DNA from 3 places in the Ruegeria sp. AP11 genome. Region 1 is predicted to be linked to each of the others. Evidence: riboswitches for the same ligand, from Rfam matches in the RefSeq annotation. Region 1 holds a riboswitch; each other region holds the start of a gene.
What was found. A riboswitch is a leader RNA that binds a small molecule or an ion and turns the genes downstream of it on or off. The one in region 1 is predicted to bind cobalamin.

Region 1 (3,271 bases):
GGCGGATGTCGCGCCGTTGATCGGGGCCAACCGGGCGTTGGTGCGGCAGGGGCTGAAAGTCATGGCCCAAAGGCAGAGGCCGGGGCTGGTGGCACTGTCGGATGTGGCGCGCATGGACACTGCCCCCAACAGCTATCATCTGGGGTTTCTGCTAGGTCCACGTGTGAATGCGGGTGGGCGGATAGGGCAGGCCGATCTGGGCGCACGGTTGCTGAGTACCGACTCGGTCACCGAAGCCGAAGCCCTGTCCGAACGGTTGGATGCTCTGAACGCGGAACGGCGCGACATCGAGAACGCGGTGCGCGCGGCAGCCATGGCACAGGCCGAGGAACGCGGGCTGGACACGCCACTGGTCTGGGCCGCAGGCGAGGGCTGGCATCCCGGCGTGGTGGGCATTGTCGCCTCGCGCCTGAAAGAAACCGCGAACCGCCCTGCCATCGTGATCGGCTTTGACGGTGACGAGGGCAAGGGCTCGGGCCGTTCGGTCTCGGGTGTGGATCTGGGCGCGTCGATCCAGCGACTGGCGACCGAGGGGCTGCTGGTCAAGGGCGGTGGTCACAAGATGGCGGCCGGCCTGACGGTGATGCGCGACCAGTTGGAGCCTGCGATGGCGCGGCTGTCCGAGTTGCTGGCGAAACAGGGCGCAGGGCAAGGCGGCCCAGCCGATCTGAAACTGGACGGGGCGCTGATGCCGGGGGCCGCGACGGTCGATCTGATCGAACAGATCGAAAAGGCAGGACCATTCGGGGCCGCGGCCCCTGCCCCACGCTATGCACTGCCCGACCTGCAGGTGCGCTTTGCCAAACGCGTGGGCGAGACGCATCTGAAGCTGTCTTTGTCCGACGGAATGTCCGGCGGGCTGGACGCCATCGCCTTCGGTGCGTTTGATGGTCCGCTGGGTGACAAGCTGTCAAATCACGGCGGCGCGCGGTTCCATTTTGCGGGCCGGCTTGAGGTTAACACATGGGGTGGGCGCCAATCTGTACAACTGAGGTTGGAGGACGCGGCAGAAGCTGGATAAAGCCTATCTGAAGCCCACCAAAAAACTTTCACATCCCTGCATTTTTCGGCTTGCGGGGGTCGGGGTGAAACCGTAAAAGGCCCTCCACAAGCCAGCGTGGCCCGTTCGTCTATCGGTTAGGACGCCAGGTTTTCAACCTGGAAAGAGGGGTTCGATTCCCCTACGGGCTGCCATTTTGCTTGTCTGGACCCAAGTGGCCCGTTCGTCTATCGGTTAGGACGCCAGGTTTTCAACCTGGAAAGAGGGGTTCGATTCCCCTACGGGCTGCCATTTATCCAATCCTCTCCGCTTCAGCCTTCGATCAGGCCTCATAGATGTTATATCGCGCGGCGCCGACCCGATCGTTCGAGTATTGCGTTTAACTGGATCGGACCGATCCGTTCAACGAGGCAACGCCGCAGCCTGAACAGAATATGCCGCCCAACGACCTCTACAGGTCGCTTTTTCATCCGCTTGATCACAGATCGGCGCGACTCGCTTGACAAGCGGCCTGCCGCTGCCGCATGAGCCTTTCGTTGGTGTCTGCAACAGCAGATGAAAAGGGAATGCGTCAACGGGTTATCCGCCAAACGCAGCCGCCCCCGCGACCGTGACCGGAGAGGGTGCCCAATGCCACTGGCCGCAAGGCCGGGAAGGCGGGACATCCGACAGGGCAGACGCTCTGATATCCGCAAGCCGGGAGACCTGCCAGCGCCCGAAGATGAAACCGGACGGGGTGTTCCGGTGTCGGGTCAAATGTGACCCGCATGAGACCCCGTCCCCCACGTATAGGATTGGGGGGATGAGAGACATGACCGAGACCGCACCGGTTGAGCTGCTGGTCTGCACCACCTGCCGTCGCGGCTTGCCCGTCGAGGATGACGCGCAGCGCCCGGGCACCCTGTTGCATCAGGCTCTGGAACAGGCAGACCTGCCCGATGGCGTCAACCTGAGAGCCGTCGAATGCCTGTCGAACTGCGATCAGGGCTGTTCCATCGTGCTGCGTGGCGGGCCGGATCGCTGGACATTCGTCTACGAGAACCTGAACGAGACCGATCATGTCGACGTCATCGTTGACGGCGCAACCAAATATCTGGCCACCGAGGACGGTCTGGTCAAATGGCGCGAGCGCCCCGAACATTTCCGCAAAAACTGCGCCTCGCGCATTCCCCCGATTGGAGCCTGAGATGAGCAACCTTGAGAAACTCCCCGTCACCGTGATCACAGGTTTTCTGGGCTCGGGTAAGACCACACTGGTGCGCCACCTGATGCAAAACCCGCAGGGCAAGCGTCTGGCCGTTGTGGTCAACGAATTCGGCGATGTCGGTGTCGATGGCGATATCCTGAAATCCTGCGCCATCCCGGATTGCCCGGCCGAGAACATCATGGAGCTGGCCAATGGTTGCATCTGCTGCACCGTGGCCGATGATTTCATCCCTACCATCGAGGCGCTGATGGCGCTGGAACCGCGCCCCGATCACATCCTGATCGAGACCTCCGGCCTTGCGCTACCCAAGCCGCTGCTGAAAGCGTTTGACTGGCCGGATATCCGCTCGAAAATCACCGTGGACGGCGTGATCGCGCTGGCCGATGCCGAGGCCGTCGCCGCCGGTCGTTTCGCCCCGAATGTCGAGGCAGTCGATGCCCAGCGCATGGCTGACGACTCCATCGACCACGAAACGCCGCTGTCCGAAGTGTTCGAGGACCAGATCTCCTGCGCCGATATCATCCTGCTGACCAAGCCCGATCTGGCCGGTCCCGAAGGCGTTGCCAAAGCCAAAGAGATCATCGCCGCCGAAGCCCCGCGCCCGCTGCCCGTGGTCGAGGTTGCCGAGGGTGTCGTGGATGTGCGCGTCGTATTGGGCCTTGAGGCCGCCGCCGAGGATGACATGGATGCCCGCCCGTCGCATCATGACGGCCATCACGACCATGAACATGACGATTTCGAAAGCATCATCGTCGAGCTGCCGGAACAGAGCGATCCGCTGGAACTGGTTGCCAGGATCGAACGTCTGGCCAAGGAGCTGAACATCCTGCGCGTCAAGGGCTATGCCGCTGTTCAGGGCAAGCCCATGCGCCTGCTGGTTCAGGCCGTTGGTGCCCGTGTGCGTCATCAGTACGACCGCCCGTGGGAACCCGGCGAAGAGCGCCGCTCGCGGCTTGTGGTGATCGCCGAGCATGATGACATCAACGAGGCCGCAATCCGCGATATCCTCGTGGGTGTGACCGAGGCCGCCGAGTAAGTCATGCACGTCGTCTTCCGCGAAAGCC
Region 2 (3,271 bases), on a different contig from region 1:
AGCGAGCAGGTTCAAAACCAGCAACAACATAAAGGCCTGTTCGATAAGCCATGGGCGTTTCGTCTGGGCCTCGAAGAACACGGGATCGCAAGTGCTGACGATCAGCGGTCGCAGAAGCACAGCAAAAGACATCAGCGTGAATGTCGCGACAGACCCGACCAGGATCATCGAGGCATCGTCGATCCCCAGGATCGACCCGAACAGAAAGCTCTTGAGTGGCACCGCAGAGCCCGCGGCCGACAGGATGAATATACCGACCGCCAGGGCGATCAGATAAAGTGAGGCCAGGCTGGCATCGCTGCGCAGGATTGTTTTGCGGGCCAGAAACGCCGTCAGGATGGCCACGCCGACCCCGGCGATCAGCCCTCCGATCAGCAGCGAAAAGACCGACAGCCCCGCTGTCACGAAGCCGATGACAACGCCGGGCGTGATGGCATGGGCCATGGCCTCTCCGGCAAGCGACAAGCGGCGCAGAACCAGAAAGGCCCCAACCGGAGCGACAGATGCGGACAGCACCGTGGTTGCCACGAAGGCACGGCGCATGAAGGCGAAGCTCCACATCTCAGATAGGATATCAAGCATGACTGCCTCCGGACTGCACGCCTCGGAACATCCAGGACACTTGGCTTGCGGAAAGATAATTCTGCGCGACAAGGCGGTCAGGCGTCAGAACCGTGTCAACCGGCCCATAGCTTGCAGTCTCACCGCCCAGCAGCAGCGCATGGCTGCAATGGTCAAGAACCGAAGAAAGATCATGCACGACAAGAACCACCGCACGCCCTTCCTCGCGCCAGCGATCGATCAGCGTCAGCAGATGAGCCTCGGTGCTCTGATCGACGGCGGCAAAAGGCTCATCCAACAAGATCATGGGCGCGTCCTGCATGATCACACGGGCAAACAGTGCACGCTGCAACTGGCCCCCCGACAACGTGTGCAGCGACCGGTCTGCAATGTTCAGGACCCCGGCTGCATCCAGCGCCGCATCAACCCGCGCCTTGGTGTCACGATCCAGACGTCCGCGCAGGCCGAACCCTTTCCAGGCCCCCATCGCCGCCAGATCGCGGACCCGGATTGGGAAACGCCGGTCAAACTCGGTCATCTGCGCAAGATACCCGATCTCGCGCGGTGTTCCGCCGGGCCAAGTCAGTTTGCCCGCCAATGGGTCCATCAGGCCCATCAACATCTTTATAAACGTGCTTTTGCCCGAGCCATTGGCACCCAGCACGGCCAGCGTCGACCCGCGCTCGATATCCATCGACAGGCCACGAAACAGCGTAAGTCCCGGGTACCCGAGCGCCAGATTGCGGATTTCCAGCACCGCCGACATCAAAGCACCGCCAGAATGCAAAGCCAGAGGATTGCGGCCGCAATCAGGGCGCAACCGATCAAGGATGCGATGCTCATATTCGTCAGACAGAACCCGCGCATTTTCAGCGATCGCCCGCCGGAGTCACCGCGGCTCATGACGTGCACGCTTTCGGTTGTACCAAATACGCGATGCGGTTTTGGCCAGAGCGGCCATTTGGGTCTAGCCCATGATGTTGAGTATCGATTGTCCGACGCATCGCCGCCTCCGCTGAGACGGGGTCGTGGCAGAACGATGATGTAGGTCAGCGGCTAGCGCTTCAAACATTTATCTCTCCCTCCGGGACACCCCGCCCGGTTCAGTTAATATTCGGATGGCAGGTCTCCTGACTTGCGGATCATCGCTACCCCGAACCTTCCCAGGCTTCCCCGCTTCGGGGGCCCAGTGGTTTTTTCGGGGTCGCTCTCCGCTTACAGTTGCGGGGGCAGTCACGGAATTGGTGGCCTAGATCGGCACCGCACCGCGTTCCCATTTCATCTCGCCGACTCAATGCCGTTGAGAACCATCGCAGGCAGATAACGTTGCGCGCATAAAATGGTCAAGGATCAAAATGGCGGTAAGGATTGAATGTCTGTTACAATCGCGGGTGTCTCTGGGCTGGTGCCAATGACGCTGTCGCATTCGCGAGATGAAGTGCCTTAAACTACCACTTGGGGCGCCGCAGAAACGCGACGCCCCAAATAATGTCACATCTGAGGTTAACGCCTCGGTGTTCAGGTTAGCGAAGGACCACCACGCTGCAGTTGGCATGCCGCACAACACGCGCAGCCGTGGAGCCGAGAAACAGATCTGAAAACCCCGGGCGGTGCGAGAAGACTACAACGCAATCGGGTTTGTGCTTCTTCTGCCAGCTCAGAATCGTGTTGGTGGAATGACCTGCGACCACATGGATCTCAACCTCTTCCGAGCCAAGTTCTTTGCGCAGGTCGTCCGAGACCCCATCAATGCTCTTCTGCATCTGGTCTTCAGGGAAGTACGAGCCGATGTAAGACGGCAACTCTTCCAGAATGGACAACACGGAAATCCGACCACCTTCGTTCAGCAGTTTTTGTGCTGCAGCAATTGCGGGGCCGTATTCCGAACCATGTCCTGGCGCGACGGGAACAAGTATGTGATTGAACATCTGATTTAGCCTTCTACTTCAGCGCGTTGGGCAACCAGGTTGCGATTTCCGGGAAGATAAAGATCAACGTGAGGCCGACGAACTGCAACACCACGAAGGGGCCAACCGAGTTGTAGACATCGCCCATGCTGACGTCCTTGGGCAGCACCCCTTTGATCCAGAACAGAACGAAACCGAACGGTGGTGTGAGATAGGCGATCTGGATGTTCACGATGAACAGCGCGCCGAACCACAGTTTGTCGATCCCCAGCTCATCCACGATCGGAATGAACAGCGGAGTGCACAACAGGATAATGGCCCAGTCGTCCATCACCATGCCCAAAATCAGGATGATCAGCATCATCATCAGCAGGATGCCGGTCGCCCCGCCAGGCATGGACAGAACCAGGTTCGTCAACAGATCCTGACTGCCCAGCGTGTTGAACACATTAAGGTAGATCGTGGCACCGATCAGGATCCATAGACCCATACCGCTGAGCTTGACCGTGGAAACCAGAGATTCAACCAGAACCTCTTTGGTCAGTTTGCCATAGATGAAGTTGATGATGAATGCGCCTGCGGCACCAAAGGCTGCCGCTTCGGCCGGGGTGGCGATGCCGCCCCAGATGACACCCAGCACAACAACGATCAGCAGAGCGAAGGGCCAGATGCTCAGCACAGCGCCAACTTTTTCCCGCGCTGTAAACTTCTGATCTGCGGGCAGGGCAGGGCCCAGCTCTGGCTGAATACGGCAACGGACGCCGATATAGATCGTGTAGAACGTCGCCAGCATGAGGCCCGGC
Region 3 (3,271 bases), 220 kb from region 1:
GAACATTGCGCCCGCCTGCGGCTTCGATCAGGGCGGTGGGCATGGCATAGCGTCCCGCGGTAAAGGGAGTGTCCTCGCCGCTGTCATAGACAAATACACGCAGCGGTTCGTCACCGGCATCCAGATCGGCGTTGAAATCTGCAAGCTCTGCCTTGTAGCCGTCCACCAGCTCTTGCGCCTGATCCTCGACAGCAAAGATGCGGCCCAGATTCAGCAGATCGGTATACATGTCATCCATGCTGGCCTTGTCTTTTTCACCGATATGGATGCAGCTTTCGGTCAACTCATAGACGTCGATGTCAAACGCGGCCAGGGTTTCGGGCGTGACTTCGCCACCAACCTTCATGCCATAGTTCCAACCGGCAAAGAAGAAATCGGCATCCGCCCCGATCAATACTTCCTTGCTGGGGTATTTCGAAGACAACTCGGGTAGTTGCTCGACTCCTTCGCGCATCTTCTCATCCAGTGTTTTCCAACCAGAGATACCGGTATAGCCCACCATGTGGTCCGCCAGTCCCAGCACCAACATCATTTCGGTCAGGTTGACGTCGTTGGAAATCGCTGCTGTCGGGACTTCGTCAAAGGTAACGGTACGGTTGCAGCTTCGTACCGTGGTTTCTGCCAGTGCCAGGCTTGCTGTACAGGACAGCCCCAATGCCAGGTGGAGTAGTTTCATTCAGGTGATCCTTTAGTTCAGTTGGAAAGAGAAGTGATTGTTCTGACTGCGGCTCAGCTGTTCCAGCCGGGCCGAGACACGAAATGCACCCGACACGAGGTCTTCGGTCAGGACATCCTGCGGGGGGCCGAACACCAGCGACTGGCCATTCTGCATTACCAGAATGTCGTCACAGAACGTGGCCGCCATGTTGAGGTCATGTAGCGACACGACAACGGTGATGTGGAGGTCGCGCACAAGTTCAAGCAGCTCTAGCTGATAATGGATATCGAGGTGGTTGATTGGCTCATCCAGAACCAGCAGCCGCGGCGCTTGCGCCAGGGCACGGGCCATCATCACCCGTTGGCGTTCACCGCCCGACAGGGTGCCGATCTGCCGGTCGCGCAGATGTATCAGCTTGGTTTGGCGCAGCACGTTCTCGATGACCTCGGCACAGTGCTGGCCGGGTGTTGAAAAGCTCTGGCGATGTGGCAAGCGGCCCAATGCCACCACGTCGCGCACCGTCAGGGCAAAGTCATTGGGTTGCTCTTGCAAAACCGCTGCAACCGTTTGGGCAGCGGTCTTCGGCGGCATGGTCCAGATATCTTCACCATCAATCCTGACCGTACCGCTGGACGGCCGATGATACCGATAGAGCGTGCGCAATAACGAGGACTTCCCCGCCCCGTTCGGTCCGACGATCCCCAAAATGCGCCCGGCCTTCAGATGAAAGTTGATTGGATGCAAAATCAGCGGCACCCTGGCCGAGGGCCTCCAACTTACGTTCTCGACATACAGCTCCGCGGCGTTCATTGAACAGGCTCCGCGCTGCGCTCAAGGGCGATGATGCTGGCCGGAACCCGTGCCAGTGTGGATTTGCGCAGCTTGCCTGGTCTGTCGACAGAGCTGCTCCACCCGTCATGTAGATGGGCATAGCGCCGGGCGAATTCGATCAGATCATCGACATCGGTGTCCGGGTCAATATCGCCAAACAAATATGTCGCCTTGTGCGAGCCGTGATAAGCCACCGTGCAGGGTCGATCACATCCCGCCATACAGGCCACGCCCGAGATTTCGAAATCTTCGGGAATTGCGTCCTTGGCGTTTTCAAAAGCCTTTCGCAGCCGGGCGATCAGCTCATAACCAGGCTGGCAGGTTTTGCCCTTGTGTCGGCAAGAGATGCAAACGGTAATTCTGTGTGTGGCAGCCCGGCCCATGTCGCCCTCCGCAAAGTTGCGGGGTTGATTGCGAGCCAGCCATGTTTACGGCTACAGCCGAGTGTTCCATCGTGGTCTCCTTCCGAGGCACCCCGCCCGGGTTGAGTTGCGTTACGATGGCAGGTCTCCTGACTTGCGGGTCGTCGCTTCTCCGATCCTTCCCAGCCTCTCCGGGCCAGTGGCATCATCGGGTCGCTCGCCGCTTACAGTTGCGGGGGCAGTCACGGAATTGGCCAAAGCCGCACCGTATTCCCTGTGTTGGAATCACTTACTCCAACTCCATCAAAGTGAGCGATATCAGCAGATTCGTGGATGCGTCAATCGTGGAATGAGAAACACGTTGCAACACCGAATGTTGTCTTCCATTTCCTTCTGAACGAATACTTTCAGCCGATCGCTCATTCTAAAGACAAGAACCAACAAGTTGCAGCGGTTCATCTGGGTATAAAACGGTCATTCGGGGCACTATGCAGCAATTGTCACCTTGGCTCACAACCGACCAGCGCCCATGCGGCAATGCCTTTGCGGCTGTGGTCAGAAATCGGCACTCGGAATGGCACGCCGATAAAGAAGGCTTTCATTGCCGCCCGGGCAATTCAGATCGGAGGATATTTGATCAAGTTGTGCGGTTAACCTCTTGGTTTGGACATCCGCTCGGATGACGGAGAGCGCCCGAAACGCCGACCAAAGGCTCGCGTGAAATGGGCATGGTCACTGTAGCCTGCGAGCATGGCGATCTCTGACAGGGGGGCCTCGGTCTCCAGGATCAGTGCGCGCGCCCGGTCCAGTCTCACACGATCGAGCAAAATACGGTAGGACAGGCCTTCAGCGTCGAGCCAGCGTTGCAGCGTGCGCCGGGCGACACCGACCATTCGCGCGGCACCGTCGATGTCCGTGTGACCGTCAATCAGGCGTAGCGTGATGACAGCGGCAAGGCGGTCGATGTCGCATTCCTGTCGCCGCAATTTGATTTCCGCGAGAATGTCGCGCGAACTGAGCCGAAGCGCTTGCCTCCCCCTGGACCCCAGCGCGGGACGGGACCAAAGCGCAGCCGATGGGAACGCGATCCCGTCGACAGCTGAATTGAAGTGCCAGGGAATACCTGTAGCGTCTTCGCGCAACGCCGCCTCCAAGCCGGTCCCTGCGGTGCGTGTTTCCATATGCGAAGGCTTCCAATCCGGGCCACAATAGGCCCGCGCTACCTTTGCCATTACGGGCAGAATATGGTCGGCGTGCTGTGTCGCGCCCGCACCTGTAACGGCCGTCTGCCGATAGCTCCACACCACGAGATCGCCTCGTCGGTGCTCAAGTGAAAGTTCCCCGCCGATCTGATGCAGGACGATGCAGCGGGACAACCGCGAGATGGCTCCCGCGAAGGTTGGCGCCTGTAGCGAATAAT

Region 2: it holds a riboswitch for cobalamin, as region 1 does, so the genes downstream of both, ACR3E4_RS19995 (metal ABC transporter ATP-binding protein) here and ACR3E4_RS01335 (DUF1636 family protein) in region 1, are expected to answer to the same signal.
Region 3: it holds a riboswitch for cobalamin, as region 1 does, so the genes downstream of both, ACR3E4_RS02480 (DUF1636 family protein) here and ACR3E4_RS01335 (DUF1636 family protein) in region 1, are expected to answer to the same signal.

The regions. Positions count from the first base shown of each region.
Region 1 is NZ_JBQFJB010000001.1:246,939-250,209, forward strand. It holds gene recJ (single-stranded-DNA-specific exonuclease RecJ) at 1-1,021, shown strand, start outside; tRNA gene ACR3E4_RS01325 (tRNA-Glu) at 1,120-1,194, shown strand; tRNA gene ACR3E4_RS01330 (tRNA-Glu) at 1,217-1,291, shown strand; cobalamin riboswitch at 1,521-1,727, shown strand; gene ACR3E4_RS01335 (DUF1636 family protein) at 1,812-2,186, shown strand; gene cobW (cobalamin biosynthesis protein CobW) at 2,188-3,243, shown strand; gene cobN (cobaltochelatase subunit CobN) at 3,247-3,271, shown strand, end outside.
Region 2 is NZ_JBQFJB010000002.1:449,334-452,604, forward strand. It holds gene ACR3E4_RS19990 (metal ABC transporter permease) at 1-582, opposite strand, end outside; gene ACR3E4_RS19995 (metal ABC transporter ATP-binding protein) at 575-1,327, opposite strand; cobalamin riboswitch at 1,665-1,888, opposite strand; gene ACR3E4_RS20000 (universal stress protein) at 2,085-2,489, opposite strand; gene ACR3E4_RS20005 (TRAP transporter large permease) at 2,503-3,271, opposite strand, start outside.
Region 3 is NZ_JBQFJB010000001.1:464,740-468,010, forward strand. It holds gene ACR3E4_RS02470 (ABC transporter substrate-binding protein) at 1-676, opposite strand, end outside; gene ACR3E4_RS02475 (ABC transporter ATP-binding protein) at 689-1,468, opposite strand; gene ACR3E4_RS02480 (DUF1636 family protein) at 1,465-1,872, opposite strand; cobalamin riboswitch at 1,974-2,171, opposite strand; gene ACR3E4_RS02485 (AraC family transcriptional regulator) at 2,502-3,271, opposite strand, start outside.